Regions from separate parts of the Streptomyces sp. NPDC085460 genome, predicted to be linked through region 2. Evidence: riboswitches for the same ligand, from Rfam matches in the RefSeq annotation. Region 2 holds a riboswitch; the other holds the start of a gene.

Region 1 (3,946 bases), on a different contig from region 2:
TCGACGTTGGAGTCGGCGTGCGACCCACCGTTGAGGATGTTCATCATCGGAACGGGCAGCAGGTGCGCGTTCGGGCCGCCGAGGTAGCGGAAGAGGGGGAGGTCGCTGGCCTCGGAGGCGGCGTGCGCGACGGCGAGGGAGACGCCGAGGATGGCGTTGGCGCCGAGCGAGGACTTGTCCGGGGTGGCGTCCAGGTCGAACATGGCCTGGTCGATCAGGCGCTGCTCGGTGGCGTCGTAGCCGACGAGCTCCGGGCCGATCTGCTCGATGACGGCGAGGACCGCCTTCTCGACACCCTTGCCGAGGTAGCGGTTCTGGTCGCCGTCGCGGAGCTCCAGGGCCTCGAAGGCTCCGGTGGAGGCGCCGGACGGCACGGCAGCACGACCGGTGCTGCCGTCGTCGAGGCCGACCTCGACCTCGACCGTGGGGTTGCCTCGGGAGTCCAGGATTTCCCGGGCTACGACGACGTCGATGGACGGCACGAGCATCTCCTTCTGGGATGTGACGCTAGGTGTGACGCAGGGGTCGCAAGGTCTCGTTCGCCTTGCGACAAGAGCCTAACCGGCTCCGGCGGTCCGGCCAGCCGACCGCCCGTCCCCTGGGACGAAAAAGGGCCCAAGAGCACGCATCGAAGGACGAAAGACCCGGGATCTACTGGACAGTAACGGCAGAACCCCGGTCCGGAGCCCACGGGGGAAGGGGCTCGGGACCGGGGTGGTCACCGCGGGAGGGTCGTCGGGCACCGGGAAGCCGCCGGACTCACCGGTGCCGAGGGCCTTACTTCAGGTGGAGCTGCTGGCCCGGGTAGATCAGGTCGGCGTTCTCGACGACGTCCTCGTTGAGCTCGAAGAGCTCGGCCCAGCCGCCGTCGACGCCCTGCGCCGCGGCGATCTTGCTGAGGGTGTCGCCGGCCACGACCTTGTACTCGCCGTCGCCCTTCTTGACCTTCTTGCCGGTCGGGGTGGTGACGGTCTTCTTGGCGGCGGCCTGCGGCGCGGCCTGGGCCTTGGGGGCCTGGCGCTGCTCGCTGCGGTTGGCCGGCTGCTCGGCGGAGCGCTTCGGGGCGCTCTGCTGGGTGCTCTGCTTCGGGGCGCTCTGCTGCTGGGTGCTCTGCTGCTGCGGAGCCGCCTCGGCGGAGCCGCCGTCGTAGGAGGCGGAGGAGAGGCCGACGCCGCAGCTCGGCCAGGCGCCCTTGCCCTGGCCCGCGAGGACCTTCTCGGCGATGGCGATCTGCTGCGACTTGCTGGCCTGGTCGGCGGTGGGGGCGTAGGCGGTGCCGCCGAACGCGGCCCAGGTGGAGGCCGAGAACTGGAGGCCGCCGTAGTAGCCGTTGCCGGTGTTGATCGACCAGTTGCCGCCGGACTCGCACTGGGCGACGCGGTCCCACTCGGAGGCGGTGGCGGCCGAGGCGGTGCCGGCGGCCATCAGCGGGGCGGCGACGGCCGCACCGGTGACGCCGACGAGGGCGACGACGCGAGTGGCCTTGGAGGGACGACGGCGCTTGCCCGTGCCGGAGAACAGCATGGAGTTTCCTCTTCACCGACGCCTGTGAGGTGAGCTGTCGGGTTCGGGCTTGAAGAGTTCGCCCGGCCACGCGTCCTTGCGCGCGGCTTCACCCCTAGCCGGTCGGCCGTCCGTCGTTCCCGACGGCCGGGACCGGCACGAACCTTGGGTCCCCCACTCCTGCCTGCGGCGCTTTCGCGACGACAGTTCCCGGCGGCCGACGGCAGGACTCGGCGTTTCGGTCGACGGGGCCCGCGGTGGCGAGCGGTGATGACCGTAGACACACACCTGCTCGAAGTTCAAAGGGCCTTACGACGGACAAATCGCCCTTACTTGCACTCCGTCAGACCTCGTTTGCGCAGGTGAGAGCTGACGGAAGCAAAGTTTGCGGACGTGACACGCCAGTTGGGGCGAAGAGACCCATGTCTCACTTTCCCAAAATCGGACATAAGGCCCTGAAACGGCCTCACTTCTCCGACGGAGGGTTCGTCAGCTCAAGGCTCTGACCAGGGAGGATGAGATCCGGATCGGTGCCGACCGTATGGCGGTTGGCGTCATACAGGGCGTCCCAGCCGCCGGGGAGATCGTTCTCCCGCGCAATCTCCGACAGGCTGTCACCCGGCCGCACGGTGTAGGCGTCACTTGCGTCCGAGTTGACGGGGATTGAGGTGACCTTGTCCGCAGCTGCGGCATGTCGACCGGATTCCTGCTCGGTGTCCGTCTTGTCGGTTTCCTCCGGGGCGGCCTCGCCCCGGTGCTTGCCCGTCCCGGGTGTGGCCGACGACACGTCAGCCCCGTCCGTACCGGGGGTCACCGGGGTGGCGGGCGCCTCGGGGTCCGCCGGGGTCTTCGAGGCGTCCGGCGACGTGACCGGGGCGTCGGGCGCGGTCGTGCCGGGGGCGATGGTGCCGGGGGTGCCCGTGGAGGCGTCCGGGGCGGGCGTGGAGGCGTCGGGGGCGGGCGTCGCCGGAGGCGTGGCGGTGCCCTCGGGGGCCTGCGTGGCGGGCGCGGTGGGCTCGGCGGGCGTGGTGGGCTTCGCCGGCGCGGCCGGAGCGGTGGCGGTGCCGGCCGCCGTCTCGGCGGCCTTCTCGGCCTTCTCGGCCCGCTCGGTGGCCGTCGTGGCCTTCTCGGCGGGCGCGGCGGGCTTCGGCGCCGTCTTCTCCGCGCCGGAGCTCGCGCCGGTGTCCGCGCCACCGGTCCAGTTCGACTCGGGGGCCACGCCGCCCTCGTCCTCCTCCTGGACGGCCGGGCCGGGCTGTACGCCGGTCGCCTTGCCGTCGTTCGTCAGCCCGGCGATGGGGGCGCAGGTGGCCCAGTCGGTGCTGCCGGAGGAGAGCGCCTTGTCGGCCACGGCGATCTGCTGGGCGCGGCTGGCGAGGTCCGGGCTGGGGGCGTACGCGAGTCCGCCGTGCCGCTCCCACGCCTCCTGTGTCATCTGGAGGCCGCCGTACGCTCCGTTGCCGAAGTTGGCGCTCCACTGGCCGGCGGACTCGCAGGCGGCGACCCGGTCCCAGGTGGCCGCGTCGGCGGCGGAGGCGGAGCCGGCGGCGAGCAGCGGCAGCGCCATGGCGGATCCGGTCACTCCCGCGGTGACGACGATCGCGGGAGCCTGACGGGGTCGACGGTGTCGTCCGTTTCCGGAAAGCATGTCGGGGCCTTTCGCGTGACGGCAGGGACGGCTGGGACGGCCGGGTTCCGGCCGAACGCTGGCGCGAAGGTAGCCGCATTCGAACGCCCGTCACAAGTCGATGGCTTCCCGATCACGTGAAGATCACATTTCTGACACACCGTCACGCGCGGGGCGGGGGTGCGGATGGGGTGAACTCCACCGGAAGCGTGCGCAACCCCCTCATGATGAGCCCTCCGCGCCACCGCAGTTCCTCCGGATCGACGGCAAGTCGCAGGTCCGGCAGGCGGGTCAGGAGGGTGGCGAGCGCGGTCTGTCCTTCGAGGCGGGCGAGCGGCGCGCCCAGGCAGTAGTGGATGCCGTGCCCGTACCCGAGGTGCTGGTTGTCCGCGCGGGCGAGGTCGAGGGTGTCCGGGGCGCCGAACCGGTCCGGGTCGCGGTCGGCCGCCGCGAGGACGACGAGGACCGGGTCGCCGGCCGGGATCGCCTGCCCGCCGATGCTCAGCCCCGTGGTCGCGTACCGCCAGGTCGCCAGCTCCACCGGCCCGTCGTACCGCAGCAGTTCCTCGACCCCGGTCTCCAGGAGCCCGGTCTCCCCGGCGGCGAGCGACGCCTGGAGGCGGGCGCGCTGCTCCGGGTGGCGCAGCAGGGCGTAGGCGCCGTTGCCGATGAGGTTGATGGTCGTCTCGAAGCCGGCGAAGAGGAGCACGAAGCACATGGCGACGGCCTCGGCCTCGGTGAGGTGGTCGCCGTGGTCCGAGGCGCGGATGAGGCCGGAGATGAGGTCGTCCGCGCCTTCCTCCCGCAGGGACTCCC
Region 2 (3,946 bases):
TCGCCGTGCTGTTCGGCGATCCGCAGCTCGCCCTGACCGCCGTCGACCGCGTCCTCGGCATCACCGCCGAGGAGGTGCGCGAGGTGGCCGCGGCCCGGCTCCGGCCCGACAACCGGGCGGTCCTGGTCTACGAGCCCCTGGAGAGCGAGGCCACCGAGGCCGCCGACAGCGACGAGGAAGAGGGAGCGGACCAGTGACGGACACCGCAGAGCCCCTGACCAGCATGGATTTCCACCCGCGGCCGCAGGCCGGCGAGGCCAGGCCGTGGGCCTTCCCCGCCCCCGAGCGCGGCGCGCTCGACAACGGCCTCACCGTGCTCCGCTGCCACCGCCCCGGCCAGCAGGTCGTCGCCGTCGAGATCTTCGTCGACGCCCCGCTGGACGCCGAGCCGGAGGGCCTGGACGGAGTCGCCACCATCATGGCCCGCGCCCTCTCCGAGGGGACGACCGAGCGCGGCGCCGAGGAGTTCGCCGCCGAGCTGGAGCGCTGCGGCGCGACGCTCGACGCGCACGCGGACCACCCGGGCGTCCGGGTCTCCCTGGAGGTGCCGGTCTCCCGGCTCCCGAAGGCCCTCGGGCTCGTCTCGGAGGCGCTGACGTCCCCGGCCTTCGACCCCGACGAGGTCAAGCGCCTGGTGGCCAACCGGCTCGACGAGATTCCGCACGAGGCGGCCAACCCGAGCCGCCGCGCGGCCAAGCAGCTCTACAAGGAGCTGTTCCCGGCCACCGCGCGGATGTCCCGGCCGCGCCAGGGCACCAAGGAGACGGTGGAGGTCATCGACGCCGCCGCCGTCCGCGCCTTCTACGACGCGCACGTGCGGCCCGCCGCCGCCACGGCGGTCGTCGTCGGCGACCTCACCGGCGTCGACCTGGACAAGGTCCTCGCCGAGACCCTCGGCGGCTGGACCGGCAAGCCGGCCGCGCCGCGCCCGATGCCGCCGATCACCGCCGACGACACCGGACGGGTCGTCATCGTCGACCGCCCCGGGGCCGTCCAGACCCAGCTGCTCATCGGCCGGATCGGACCGGACCGGCACGACGCCGTGTGGGCGGCGCAGGTCCTCGGCGTGTACTGCCTCGGCGGCACCCTGACGTCCCGTCTGGACGCGGTGCTGCGCGAGGAGAAGGGCTACACGTACGGCGTGCGTGCCTTCGGGCAGGTGCTCCGCTCCGACGGCGAGGGTCACGGCGCCTCGATGCTGGCCATCAGCGGCTCGGTCGACACGCCCAACACCGGCCCGGCGCTCGACGACCTGTGGAAGGTGCTCCGCACCCTGGCCGAGGGCGGTCTGACCGACGCCGAGCGGGACGTCGCCGTGCAGAACCTGGTGGGCGTGGCACCGCTCAAGTACGAGACGGCCGCCTCGGTCGCGGCGACCCTCTCGGACCAGGTCGAGCAGCACCTCCCGGACGACTACCAGGCCCGGCTGTACGCGCGGCTCGCCGAGACCGGCACGGTCGAGGCCACGGCCGCCGTCGTCAGCGCCTTCCCGGTGGACCGCCTGGTGACGGTCCTGGTGGGCGACGCCGCCGAGATCGAGGAGCCCGTGCGGGCCCTCGGCATCGGCGAGGTGACCGTGGTGAGCTGACGCTCCGTCGGTCCCCGGCGGAGGTCTCCGATGTGATGAAGCGTCGGAGACCTCCGCTTTGTCCGTTATGGCGTCAAGATGATCGTATGCCCTGTGGCATGTCTTACAAAAAGGCGTGTCTGTTTGGCGATCGACATCCGTCCGGCCTAGCGTCGATCCGGCTGTCCGACCGACGCACGCGCCGCACCCGCGGCAGCGGGCAGCCATCGCCGAGTCCCCGTCAGGCGCGAGCCTGGGGAGCCGGGGACCCACCCAAGTCCCTGGGGTGAATCGGACGCCTTCGCCGCGCGGAGGGGTCCGTAGGAGACCTTCCTGCTCCGAACCCGTCAGCTAACCCGGTAGGCGAGAAGGAAGGAAAGGAACCGTCTTGGCGTTCACCCGTGCCACCGGGAAGCATCGTGGTGCGAGCCGACTGGCTCGCCGCAGCGCCGGCATCGCCGGCGTGGCCGCCCTCGCCACCACCGGCGTCGTCGGCACCCTCGCCTCTCCGGCGCTCGCCGCCGACACGGACGACCGTTCCGCCGAGGACACCGGCCTCACCCAGGTGATCGCCGACGAGTCCATCGCCGACCAGCTCAGCGCGCAGGCCGCCGCCCAGGAGCAGGAGGCCGCGGAGGCCGAGGCCCGGGCCAAGGCGCGCGCCGAGGCGAAGCGCAAGGCCGAGGCCCGCGCCCAGGAGATCCGCGAGGCCAAGGAGCGCGCCGCCCGCGAGGCCGAGCGCCGCAGGCTCGCCTCCTTCAACCTCCCGGTCGCCGGCTCCTACGTCTCCACCGGCTACAAGACCGGTGGCTCCCTCTGGTCCTCCGGCAGCCACTCCGGCGTCGACTTCCACGCCGCCTACGGCAGCTCGGTCGTCTCCGTCGGCTCCGGCACCGTCGTCGAGGCCGGCTGGGGCGGCGCGTACGGCAACAACATCGTGATCCGGATGAACGACGGCACCTACACCCAGTACGGCCACCTGTCGTCCATCGGCGTGTACGTCGGCCAGTCCGTCGAACCCGGCCAGCAGATAGGCGTCTCGGGCTCGACCGGCAACTCGACGGGCCCGCACCTGCACTTCGAGGCCCGGGCCACCGCCGAGTACGGCTCCGACCTCAACCCCGTCGCGTACCTCCGCGCCCGCGGTGTCAGCCTCTGACCCGTCGCACCGCGTCGAAACGGCCCCGGCTCCCACGAGCCGGGGCCTTTTTCGTCGCTCCTCGCCCGATACGGCCGCCGCCGTGCACCGGTCGAATTCCGAGGGGGCATCGGAATTTCCGGCGCGCTGCAATAGAGTCGCGTGAGAAGCGCCGCTCGAATTCGGTGCGCGCGGAGCGAAAGCGGAGGTCGGACATGCGGGTTCCCGCGCAATCGGTATGCACGGCGATCCGGGACGACATCGTCTCGGGGGTCTTCGAGCGCGGCAGCCGGCTCACCGAGGACCAGCTCGCCCGCCGCTACGGCGTCTCCCGCGTGCCGGTCCGCGAGGCGCTGCGCACCCTGGAGTCCGAGGGCTTCGTGGTCAGCCGCCGGCACGCGGGCGCGCAGGTCGCCGAGCCCACCGAGCAGGAGGCCGCCGACCTCCTCGACGTACGGGCGCTGCTCGAACCGCTCGGGGCGGCGCGGGCGGCCCAGCGGCGCACCGACGCGCACCTCAAGGTGCTGCGCGGCCTGGTCAGGCTGGGCCAGGAGCGGGCCCGCCGGGGGCAGGGCGAGGATCTGCGGGCGCTCGGCGGCTGGTTCCACGAGACGCTCGCGCAGGCGTCGGGGAGCCCGGCGCTCTCCGCCCTCCTCACCCAGCTGCGCCACAAGATCGCCTGGATGTACGTGGTGGACCAGCCGGACCGGCCGGTGGACGCCTGGGCCGAGCACGGGGCGATCGTCGACGCCATCGCGCGCGGGGACGCCGAGCGGGCCCGCGCGCTGACCGCCCTGCACGCCGAGCACGCGCTCCCGCTGCACCGGCTGAAAAGGCCCGAGCGGGGCCGCGTGAGGGTTTCGCAACATGCCGTCAACACGGCGAGCGTCCGGAATTAACAAAGGCGCCGTATACAAAGAATAGCGATTCCGGGGTGCTGTTCGTGCTGCCCGGAAATCGAATTGCGCGGGCCCGGAATGCGAGTGTTCTTGCTCCCGGAAAAGCCGGACGGCCGTGTCCGCCGGGAATTCCGGGGACACGGCCGTCAGGGAAGAAGGGGATCGACCCGCTGGGGTCAGACCGTCTCGGGAAGCTCCTCGAGGCCCTCGGCGACGAGCTTGGCGAGGCGCTCCAGCGCGGCCTCGGCGCCCTCGGCGTCCGAAGCGAGCACGATCTCCTCGCCGCCCTGCGCGCCCAGGCCGAGCACCGCGAGCATGGAAGCGGCGTTCACCGGGTTGCCG

What was found. Region 2 has a riboswitch for cyclic di-AMP ahead of ACIGHB_RS30455 (M23 family metallopeptidase). Riboswitches for the same ligand answer to the same signal wherever they lie in the genome.
Positions count from the first base shown of each region.
Region 1: linked by a shared signal. The riboswitch ahead of ACIGHB_RS27090 (transglycosylase family protein) and the one ahead of ACIGHB_RS30455 (M23 family metallopeptidase) in region 2 are both predicted to bind cyclic di-AMP.

Region 1 covers NZ_JBITTO010000011.1:63,452-67,397, forward strand. The annotation lists gene eno (phosphopyruvate hydratase) at 1-488, opposite strand, end outside; gene ACIGHB_RS27090 (transglycosylase family protein) at 778-1,524, opposite strand; cyclic di-AMP (ydaO/yuaA leader) riboswitch at 1,529-1,705, opposite strand; gene ACIGHB_RS27095 (transglycosylase family protein) at 1,970-3,085, opposite strand; gene ACIGHB_RS27100 (cytochrome P450) at 3,294-3,946, opposite strand, start outside.
Region 2 covers NZ_JBITTO010000015.1:20,310-24,255, reverse strand. The annotation lists gene ACIGHB_RS30465 (M16 family metallopeptidase) at 1-197, shown strand, start outside; gene ACIGHB_RS30460 (pitrilysin family protein) at 224-1,588, shown strand; cyclic di-AMP (ydaO/yuaA leader) riboswitch at 1,786-1,947, shown strand; gene ACIGHB_RS30455 (M23 family metallopeptidase) at 1,956-2,726, shown strand; gene ACIGHB_RS30450 (GntR family transcriptional regulator) at 2,921-3,604, shown strand; gene ACIGHB_RS30445 (HPr family phosphocarrier protein) at 3,781-3,946, opposite strand, start outside.